DNA from 2 places in the Microbacterium sp. 4R-513 genome. Region 1 is predicted to be linked to the other one. Evidence: predicted binding sites of a transcription regulator. Region 1 holds the regulator's gene; the other holds the start of a gene.
What was found. Region 1 encodes LexA, which represses DNA repair genes until DNA is damaged. Its sites were predicted from a motif close to TCGAACANNTGTTCGA; they were not measured.
Positions count from the first base shown of each region.

Region 2: a site for LexA is predicted at 2,591-2,606, ahead of G5T42_RS04505 (Rv2578c family radical SAM protein). Genes of this name have one in related genera too.

Region 1 is NZ_CP049256.1:41,098-46,549, forward strand. It holds gene G5T42_RS00195 (histidinol-phosphate transaminase) at 1-478, opposite strand, end outside; gene G5T42_RS00200 (LysM peptidoglycan-binding domain-containing protein) at 518-895, opposite strand; gene lexA (transcriptional repressor LexA) at 1,153-1,833, shown strand; gene G5T42_RS00210 (hypothetical protein) at 2,010-3,599, shown strand; gene metE (5-methyltetrahydropteroyltriglutamate--homocysteine S-methyltransferase) at 3,589-5,452, opposite strand, start outside.
Region 2 is NZ_CP049256.1:1,056,525-1,061,976, forward strand. It holds gene G5T42_RS04495 (acyl-CoA dehydrogenase family protein) at 99-1,262, opposite strand; gene G5T42_RS04500 (M15 family metallopeptidase) at 1,471-2,493, opposite strand; gene G5T42_RS04505 (Rv2578c family radical SAM protein) at 2,615-3,694, shown strand; partial or broken gene G5T42_RS04510 (DEAD/DEAH box helicase) at 3,820-5,452, opposite strand, start outside.

The DNA.
Region 1 (5,452 bases):
CGACGTCCGGCGAGGCATCTGCGACCTGGGATGCCGCGCTCTCGGCGTCGACGACGAAGTCGTGTCCACGGTCACCGGCTATCCACGTCGCGCCGGTCGCGCGTGTCAGGAGCGGGTACATGGAATAGGTGGGGGCGAACCCGAAGGCCGTGCGGCCGGGACCGGCGAAGGCCTGGAGCACGTGCTGCAGCACCTCGTTGGAGCCGTTGGCCGCCCAGATCTGCTCGCGCGTGAGCCCATGACCGAGGTAGTCGGCGAAGCCGTCGCGCAGATCGGTGAACTCGCGGTCGGGGTACCGGTTGACGTCGCGAAGGGCGTGGGCGACGGCATCCAGGATGTCGTCCGCCACCTCCTGGGGAACGGGATGCGTGTTCTCGTTGACGTTGAGCGCCACCGGAAGGGGTGCCTGGGGCGCTCCGTAGGGCGTCAGGCCGCGCAGGTCGTCGCGGAGGGGAAGCTGGTCGAGACTGCTGCTCACCCCTCCCATCGTAGGCGGCAGGCGAGCGTCGGACCGGGCTCAGGAGCCGGCGGAGTACTCCGCCGGGATGGCCAGGCGCTGACCGGACGACACCGCCACGCCGTCGAGCGCGTTGAGGCGGACGATCGCGTCGACGACGTCGCGCGGGTCTGCCCCCGGCGCGACCTCCTGGGCGATCGACCACAGCGAGTCGCCCGCTGTGACGGTGACCGTCTCGAAGGTGCCCGCCGGGGCGCCGCCCTCTCGGGCGGCGAGGGCCGACGAACCGCCGAGGAAGACCGCGACAGCGAGGGCGACGAGCGCCGGCAGCGCGGCCAGGAGGGCGAGGACGCGGCGACCTCGCACCGTGAGGCGCAGGCGCGTCGGCGCGGCGCCGGGTGCCGTCAGAGCGGGGCTCGTGATGCTGATCGCGGTCATTGTGTCCTCCTGGGAGAAGAGATTCGCATCCGCCACTCGGCCGGGAGCGGCGGGATGCGAATCTGCGTTCCGAAGTTATCTTCGATAGAATCCGATGTCAAGAAGGTCTCGGCGGCTCCAACCATCGAACGCGACACGCGGGCTGGCTGCTCGCGAACGCGTCATCGACCGGATACGGTTTCGACAGAAACACCCCACCACGGGCCTCCGACATTCGAAGACCGCTGCCCTCCCCGGCGCGAGACAGGAGCTGCGAGATGAGCGATGCGAGCGGCCGCGACAGGCCTCAGACCCGGCGACGGAAGAGCCTGAGCGACAAGCAGCTGGCGATCCTCGAGGTCATCCAGCGCTCGATCGCCCGGCACGGCTACCCGCCGAGCATGCGCGAGATCGGCGACGCCGTGGGGCTCAAGTCGCTCTCGAGCGTCACACACCAGCTCAACCAGCTGGAGCTGAGCGGCTACCTTCGTCGCGACGCGGGCAAGACGCGCGCGATGGAGGTGCTGATCGACCTCCCGGGCGCCGCCGCCGAGAACCCCGCCGACACCGCGCCCGCCGTGGGCGACGCCGCCCTCGTGCCGCTCGTCGGCCGCATTGCGGCCGGCGTGCCGATCACGGCGGACCAGCAGATCGAGGAGATCTTCCCGCTCCCCCGCCAGCTCGTCGGCAAGGGCGACCTCTTCATGCTCAAGATCGTCGGGGAGTCGATGATCGACGCCGCGATCTGCCACGGCGACTGGGTCGTCGTGCGCTCGCAGGCGACCGCCGACAACGGCGACATCGTCGCGGCCATGCTCGACGGCGAGGCGACCGTGAAGGCGTTCCGCCAGCGGGACGGCCACACCTGGCTGCTCCCCCGCAACTCGGCGTTCGAGCCGATCCTCGGCGACGAGGCCGTCGTCCTCGGCAAGGTCGTGGCGGTCCTGCGCGCCGTCTGAGCCGCTTCCGTCCCGGCCCAGTCGCCCGGACGCGCCGTCTGCGGCGATCGTGGGCCTTCGGTCCACCCTCGCCCGCTGAGGGCGAGGAGAGCCGCGCTGCCGTGGTCAATGCACGCACCGCACGGGCACAATGGCGGCAAGGCGGCGGGGGTCCGTCTCGATGAGAGGTGCGGAAGATGGCCACATCCGAGATCGACGACCTGCGCGCGGAGGTGGAGCGGCTGCGCTCCGAGAACGACTCGCTTCGCACGACTCCCGTCGACCCGCTCCCTCCGGCCACGGCGTCCGCGCCGCCCGCGCGGAGGCCCGGTCGCTGGCGCGCCTTCGTCTCCGCGCTCCTCATCGTGATCGCCACGATCCTCGTCCCCGTCTCGATCGTCACTGCGTGGGCGCGAGCAGAGCTCGTCGACGAGGAGCAGTTCGTCAACACCCTCGCTCCGCTCGCCGACGACCCGGCCGTGCAGAACATGCTCATCGACGAGACGATGGATGCCGTCAACGCGCAGGTGGACTTCACCCAGCTGACATCCGACGTCTTCGACGGCATCGCGCAGCTCGGCCTGCCGCCGCGCGCCGAGCAGGCGCTGCAGACATTGCAGGCGCCCGCGGCGCAGGGCCTCGAGAACCTCGTCAACACGGCGGTGACCCGCGTCGTGCAGTCGGACCAGTTCGCCGACGTGTGGGCGACCGCGACCCGCGCCGCGCACCGCGCACTGACAGCGGCCGCGACATCGGACGGCGGAGGCATCGTCGTCATGACGGATGACGGCGTCGGCATCCAGCTCGGCGCCATCGTCGAGCGCGTCAAGGAGAACCTGGTCGACCGGGGCATCGGCGTCGCGCAGATCATCCCCGCCGTCGACAAGGTCGTCATCATCGGCACGGGCGACACGCTCGTCGCGATCCGCACGACCTACGCCCTCGCGTCGACGCTCGGCTGGTGGCTGCCGGTCATCACGCTGGCGCTCTTCGCCCTCGGCATCCTCATCGCGCGCAAGCGCAGCGTCGCGGTCGTCGGCACGGGCATCGGCTTCGCGGTGGGCGGTGGCGCGCTCGCACTCGCCTTCGCCATCGGCTACCCCGTCATCGGCCAGACCGCCGTGCAGCTCGATCTGTCGGTCGCCGCCCTCGACGTCATCTACGGCGACATGATCGGCTCGATGCAGCAGACCGCTGTCATCGTCGCCCTCCTGGGCGTGTTCATCGCGGTGCTCGGGTGGGTGATGGGCGGCTCGACGCCCGCCGTCCGCTCGCGCCAGTTCGTGGGCGGCCTGAACTCCTCGGCGCGCCGTTCCTTCGCCGGCATGGGCCTGAACACCGGCGCGTTCGGCCTCTGGCTCGCGCGCTACCGCGTTCCCGTCCGCGTCGTGATCGCCGTTCTCGCCGTGATCTGGCTCTACGCCCTGCGACCGCTGTCGGCCGGTGACGTCTTCCTGGTGCTCATCGTCGCCTTCGCCGTCGCCTGGATCCTCGAGCTCCTGCAGAAGCGCCCCGACGAGCTCGCCGCCCCGACGATCGACGAGACCCTGGCCGACGCCGAGGCCGCCGCGGCGGACGCGGAAGCAGCCGCCGCCGATGCCGAGGCATCCGCCGCCGCCCTTCAGGCGTGGAGCGACGCCGGGTCCGCCGACGGCGTCTCGGACGAGGAGCTCGTCGCGCAGACCGCCGGCACGTCGACACTGCCGGGAACGGCGTCGGCCCCACCCTCCGAAGGGGGCGGGGCCGAGGCATCGGTGACCGCGAAGAAGCCGCGCCCTACACGGTGACTTCGATCCCCTCGCGCACGAGGCGCGTCGCCTCCACGACGTTCTGGAGCGAGGCGACGGTCTCGGGGTAGGCGCGCGTCTTGAGGCCGCAGTCCGGGTTCACCCACACCTGGCGCAACGGCAGCTCGTCGACGGCGCGGCGCAGGAGGTCGGCGACCTCGCTCACCGACGGCACGCGCGGGGAGTGGATGTCGTAGACCCCGGGCCCGACGCCGTGCGAGAAGCCCGACTCTGCGATGTCGGTGATGACCTCGCCCCGGCTGCGCGCCGCCTCGATCGACGTGACGTCCGCGTCGAGGGCCGCGATGGCATCGATGACGACGGCGAACTCCGAGTAGCAGAGGTGCGTGTGCACCTGCGTCGCCGTCGCCGCGCCCGCGGTCGCCAGGCGGAACGAGCCCACCGACCAGTCGAGGTAGGCGGGCTGGTCAGCTGCCTTGAGCGGCAGCAGCTCGCGCAGCGCCGGCTCATCCACCTGCACGATGCCGATGCCCGCCGCCTCGAGGTCGGCGATCTCGTCGCGCAGCGCCAGGGCGACCTGGTCGGCCGTCTCGGCGAGCGGCTGATCGTCGCGCACGAAGGACCACGCGAGGATCGTCACCGGACCCGTGAGCATGCCCTTGACCGGGCGCTCGGTGAGCGACTGGGCGAACTCAGCCCAGCGCACCGTGATGGGCGCCGGCCGCGAGACGTCACCCCACAGGATCGACGGACGCGTCGCCCGCGAGCCGTACGACTGCACCCAGCCGTTGCGGGTCACCGCGAAGCCGTCGAGGTTCTCGGCGAAGTACTGCACCATGTCGTTGCGCTCGGCCTCGCCGTGCACGAGGACGTCGAGGCCCAGCTCCTCCTGAAGCCCGATGACGGCCGTGATCTCGAGCCGCAGGAGCTGCTCGTACTCCGCCGTCGTGATCTCGCCGCGGTCGTGCTGTCCGCGCAGGCGTCGGATGTCGGCCGTCTGCGGGAACGAGCCGATCGTCGTCGTCGGCAGCACGGGGAGTCCGAGCGCCGCCTCCTGGGCCGCGAGACGGGCGTCGTAGTCTGCGCGGTCGCGGGCATCGGCGGTGAGCGTCGCCGCGCGGGTGCGCACCGCGCCGTCGCGAACTCCCGGGGCGCTCTGCCGATCGGCGAGGGCGACGGATGCCTCGGCCAGCTGCCGGGCGATGGCACCGTGCCCCTCGACGAGACCCCGGGCGAGCGTCACGACCTGAGCGACCTTCTGATCGGCGAAGGCGAGCCACGAGACGAGGCGAGGCTCGAGGTCGGGCTCGTCGGCGACATCGTGCGGAACGTGCTGCAGCGACGTCGACGTTCCTGCCGCGACGGCCTGCGCGCCGAGCGCGGAGAGGTCTTCGAGCTTCTGCCACGCGGACTCCTGGTCGCCGCGCCACACGTTGCGGCCGTCGACCACGCCGCCGACGAGCACCTTGTCGGACAGCCCCTCCACCGGAGACGGCACGCTGCCGCGCGTGAGGTCGACGGAGAGCGCCTCGATCGGGGCAGCGGCGAGCGCCGCCCACGCCGCAATGGAGAGCTGCGCATAGGGCGCCGCGACGAGGATCTCGGGGCGGTCCGCGCCGCCGCCCAGGACGGCGTAGGCGCGGGCAGCGGCCTCGGCGAGCTCGTCCGCCGACACGGGCAGGCTCTCGCTCACGAGCGCGGGCTCATCGAGCTGCACCCACTCGGCACCGGCGGCGCGGAGCGACGCGAGCAGCTCGACGTAGACCGGCAGGAGCTCCGCGAGACGGTCAAGCGGTCGGAAGCCGTCGGGTGCGGCATCCGTCGCCTTCGCCAGAGCGAGGAGGGTCACCGGGCCGACGACGACGGGACGCGTCACGAAGCCTTCGGCGCGC
Region 2 (5,452 bases), 1.0 Mb from region 1:
CCGCCGACATCGCGCCGGCGCGCCGGGCCGGCTCAGCACCTGCGGGCTGGGCCGAGCCAGCACTTGCGGGTCGACCCAGCGCCCGCGGGCGCGCCGTCCTAGCGCTTGCCGGCGAGCTGGCGGCCGACGATCTCGCGCATGATCTCGTTCGTGCCGCCGTAGATGCGGTGGACGCGCGCGTCGAGGAACGCCCGAGCGATCGGGTACTCCGTGATGTAGCCGTAGCCGCCGTGCAGCTGAACGCACGTGTCGAGGACGTCCCACTCGCGCTCAGTCGCCCAGAACTTGATCTTCGCCGCCTCTTCGGCCGACAGTCTGCCGTCCTTGTACGCCAGCAGCGCGCGATCGATGTATGCCCACAGGGCGTCGACGGTGGTGGCGACATCCGCGAGCTTGAAGCGTGTGTTCTGGAAGTCGATGATCCGCTCGCCGAACGCCTCGCGGCTCTTGGTGTAGTCGAGGGTCCAGTCGAGGGCGGCCTGTGCGGCGGCGGCCGCCGCGACCGCGATCGAGAGACGCTCGAGCGGGAGGTTCATCATGAGCTGCACGAAGCCCATCCCCTCTTTGCCGCTGATCAGGTTCTCCTCCGGCACGAACACGTCGGTGAACGAGAGCTCTGCGGTGTCGTGGCCCTGGAAGCCCATCTTGTGGAGCTTCTTACCGTGGTCGAAGCCCTCCATGCCGTTCTCGATGAGCAGCAGGCTGAAGGCGTCGGGACGGTTGCCCTCGCCCGTCTTGACGAACGTCACGAGGACGTCGGCCGTCTTGCCGCTCGAGATGAAGGTCTTGGCGCCGTTGACGATGTAGCCGCCTTCGGCGCGCTTGGCCGCCGTCTTGATGCCGCGCAGGTCGCTGCCCGCACCGGGCTCGGTCATCGCGAGCGCGCCGACGATCTCACCCGTCGCCATGCCGGGGAGCCACTTCTCCTTCTGCTCCTGCGTGCCCATGTGCACGAGGTACGGCACCGCGAGGTCGTCCTGGATGCCGAAGGCGCCCGCGAGCGAGCCGGCTCCGGCCTTGATCACCTCTTCGTTGACGATCGCGCGGAAGCGGTAGTCCTGCAGCATCCCGGCCCCGCCGAACTCCTCGGGAACAGAGAGTCCGATGATCCCGGCCTCGCCGGCCGCACGGATCGTTCCGCGGTCGACCTCGCCCTCGGCATCCCACCGCTCGCGCGCCTCGTTCGTGACGTAGCGCTTGCAGAACTCCTTGACGACGTCGCGGAACGCCTCGTGGTCCTCGTCGTAGATGTCGCGCTCCATGAGCCCGCCCCTTCCTTCGCACACCGATGGGCGCCGGCCGAGCTGCTCGATCGAGCAGGGAACACGCGGCCGCGTCGCCGGGCCGATTCTATTTCACGACGACGACATCGCGGCCCGCTCTGTGACATTGCATCTCACGTTCCGCGGGACTCGGTGCCGCGATTGTGGGATGCCTCACACGCGTCGCCGAGCGAGGGTCCGTCGCGTCTCAGCCGGCGTAGTCGGGGGCGGGCGGAAGCCCCAGGAACTCCTCGAGGGTGCGCCAGCCGCCGGAGTGGTAGGCGCTCGCGAGCTCGCGGCCGATGTAGCGCAGGTGCCACGGCTCCGGCGAATAGCCCGTGACGGCCGTGCACTCGTCCTCGTACCGCACGATCCATCCGTACTCCCACGCGTGCGCGGCGATCCACTGCTGCTGCGGTGTGCCTGCGAACGACTCGAGGCCGACGCATCCGGACGCGCACGCCGTCACGTCGGCGGCGAGGCCCGACTGGTGCTCGCTGAAACCGGGACGCGCGCTCACCATGTCGGCGCCGCCGATCCCCTTCGCCGAGACGAGGCGCTGATACGTGGTGCGCTGCGTCCGGTAGGAGCGGTAGCCGCTGTCGAGTGCCAGCTCGCCGGCACCGGCCGCGGCTGCGGCGGCGAACATCTCGGACAGGGATGCCGCGGCATCCGCCCGCAGGTCACCCGTCGAGATCTCGCGCACGCCGGGGCCCGTGAGCGACGCGGGCCGGTAGTCGACCGGGTCGAACGGACGCGTCTTGTTCACGACCGCCCAGACGCGCGCGGGATCGGAGAGCGAGACGCACGGCGCCGCCCCCGAGGCGACGGCCGTGCGGAAGGCGTCCGCGCCGCCGGCGGCGGCGATCGCGGCTGCATCATCGCCCGCGGCGATGGCGGCGGTGAACGCCGGGATGCCGCACACATCGACGACCGCGGGAGCAGCCGCCACCGAGGGAGCGGGAAGCGCCTCGACCGGCTGGGGCAGCGGCACGGGAGTGGCGGAGGGCGTCGGATCGGCCTGCAGCCGGGCCTCGGGCGTGAGACCGGATGCCGTCAGCGCCGACGTCACGGCGGCGGCACCGCCGACCACGAGGGCGATCCCGGCGACGGCGGCGAAGACGCCTCGGATCCGGGCGGCCCGGCGCGCGCGGGCATGGCGCACGGGCGCCGATACGGCCGTGAGCAGCTGGGCCGCGCGGGCTTCGCGGCGTGTGACCGGTGTCGTCACCCCGCCATTGTGCCCTGTCGACCTGGGAGGCCCCGCCTCGTGGCATGATTCTCATCTCGGTGCATCGCTTCTTTGTTCTATCCGCCTTGACAGTTCTTCGTATATCTGTTCGACTGAAGGCATGCGGTGGCAGGGACAGGAGCTGGGTGTTCCGGATGCCGCGGCCCTGCCCGGCCTCGAGCATCTGAACGGCCTGGTGCGGTCCGTGACCACCCCCGAGTTCTCGGGGGTGACGTTCCACGAGGTGATGGCGAAGAGCGCCCTCAACCACGTTCCGGGCGCTTCGGCGATGCCGTTCGACTGGACGGTCAATCCCTACCGCGGGTGCTCCCATGCCTGCGTGTACTGCTTCGCGCGTGGCACGCACGAGTACCTGGAGTTCGACGCAGGCCACGACTTCGACTCGCAGATCGTCGTGAAGATCAATGTCGCCGAGGTCCTTCGCAAAGAGCTCGCGCGCGGGACGTGGGCGCATGAGCCCGTCGCGCTCGGCACCAACACCGATCCTTACCAGCGCGCCGAGGGGCGCTATCGGCTCATGCCGGGCATCGTCTCGGCGCTGGCCGACTCCGGAACGCCGTTCTCGATCCTCACGAAGGGCTCGCTGCTGCGGCGCGACCTTCCGCTGCTTCAGGATGCCGCGGCATCCGTCCCCGTCACGATCGCCATGTCGATCGCGGTCTTCGACGAGACGCTGCAGAAGCTCGTCGAACCCGGCACGCCGACGACGGCCGCGCGGCTCGAGACGGTGCGAGCGGCGACGGACACCGGCTTCCGCGTGACCGTCTTCCTCATGCCGATCATGCCCCACCTCACCGATTCGGTGGCCGCCCTCGACGACGCGCTGCGACGCATCAGAGAGGCGGGCGCCTCGCGGGTCGTGTACGGCGCGCTCCACCTGCGACCCGGCGTCAAGCCGTGGTTCATGCAGTGGCTCCAGCGCGAGCACCCCGAGCTCGTGTCGTCGTACCTGGGGCTGTATCCCGGCGCCTCGACCTACGCGCCGAAGCCGTACCGGTCCTGGCTCGCGAAACGCGTGCAGCCGCTGCTGCGCGTGCACGGGCTCGGCGGCCAGGCCGAAGACGACTCCCCGCGCCGCGGGCCGGTGCCGGGGCTCGCCGCCCGCACCCAGCTCGTCACGACCTCGCGCGGCCGGGCGGCCGCCGCCGCCCGCCAGTCCGGCCCGGCGATGCTCTTCTGATCCGACGCGGGCGCCACAAGGGTCGGAGACCGACCGAGGGTAGGAGAACCTCAGCGAGATTCTCCTACCCTCGGGCGAATTCCTACGGCTGCGAGCCGTGCGGCCGGCTGCAGGCTCGCAGCGGGTCAGGCGACGGGGTCGACCTGACGGCCGGCGAGCTCCTCGATGAGGTCGTCGCCGAGGCGCACCTCATCGAACGGCGCCGAGATCTCGGCCCGGTCGAGCATCTCGGTCATACGACGGCGGCGCTGACGCGTCACGAGCGTGACGACGGTGCCCGAACGACCCGCGCGGCCCGTGCGGCCCGAGCGGTGGAGGTACGTCTTGTACTCGTCCGGCGCGTCCGCCTGGATCACGAGATCGATGTCGTCGACGTGGATGCCTCGTGCCGCGACATCCGTCGCCACCAGAACGCTGACGCGACCCGACGTGAGGCGCTCGAGGTTGCGCGTGCGCTTGGCCTGGTTGAGGTCGCCGTGGAGGGCGACCGCGTTGATGCCGGCGTCGTCGAACTGCTCGGCGAGCATCTCGGCGTAGGCGCGGGTGCGGGCGAAGACGAGGGTCTTGCCCTCGCGGTCGACGAGGGATCCGAGGATCTCCGCCTTGTCGCGGTGGTCGATCACGAGGACGCGGTGGTCGATCGTGCCGGAGTCCTGGTCCTCGCCGGCGACCTCGTAGACGGCGGGCTCGACGAGGAACTCCTCGACGAGGCCGGCGACCTCGCGGTCGAGCGTGGCCGAGAAGAGGAGCTTCTGCGAGCCCTCGGCGGTCAGGCGCAGGATCCGCTGCACGGGCTCGAAGAACCCGAGCTCGCACATGTGGTCGGCCTCGTCGAGAACCGCGATCCGGATCTCGGAGAGGTCGAGCTTGCCCTGCTCCACGAGGTCCTCGATGCGACCGGGCGTGCCGATGATGATGTCGACGCCCTTCTTGAGCGCACCGACCTGGCGGGCCTGCGGCACGCCGCCGTAGATCTGGGTCGTGAAGAGGCCCACCGAGCGTGCGATCGGCTGGATCGTGCGGTCGATCTGCAGGGCGAGCTCACGCGTCGGCGCGAGGATGAGCGCCTTGGGCGAGCGGCCGAACTCACGGCGCTGCCCGGCCTGCGAACGCAGGATCGACTCGACGAGAGGAGCGCCGAAGGCGATCGTCTTGCCGGAGCCGGTGCGGCCGCGCGCGAGCACGTCCTTGCCCTCCAGGATCGCGGGGATCGTCGACGCCTGGATCGGGAACGGCGCAGCGGCGCCGAGATCGGCGAGCACTCGGACGATGTTCTCGCCGAGACCGAGGTCGCCGAACGAGGTGCCGGCGACGTCCTCGGCCTGCACGGCCTCGGCCTGCAGGCGCTCGTGGACGACGTCGACGCGGTCCTCGTGGGCCTTGTCACGGGCGGGGGCGGAGCTCCAGTCCGAGCGGCCCGGGCCGTCGTTGCGGCGCGGACGGTCGTCCCGACGCGGGCGGTCGTCGAACGAGCGGGCCGGACGGTCGCCGTATTCGCGACGCGGGCGGTCGTCGTTCGAACGCGCCGGACGGTCGTCTCGACGGGGACGGTCGTCGTAAGAGCGAGCGGGACGGTCGTCCCGACGGGGACGGTCATCGTAGGAGCGCGCCGGGCGGTCGTCATACGAACGCGTCGGGCGGTCGCCTGCCGAACGGGGGGGGACGGTCGCCGTACGAACGGGCCGGGCGGTCGTCGCGACGCGGGCGGTCGTCCGAGCGGTACGAGGGACGTGCGTCGCCGAAGGAGCGGCGGTCGTC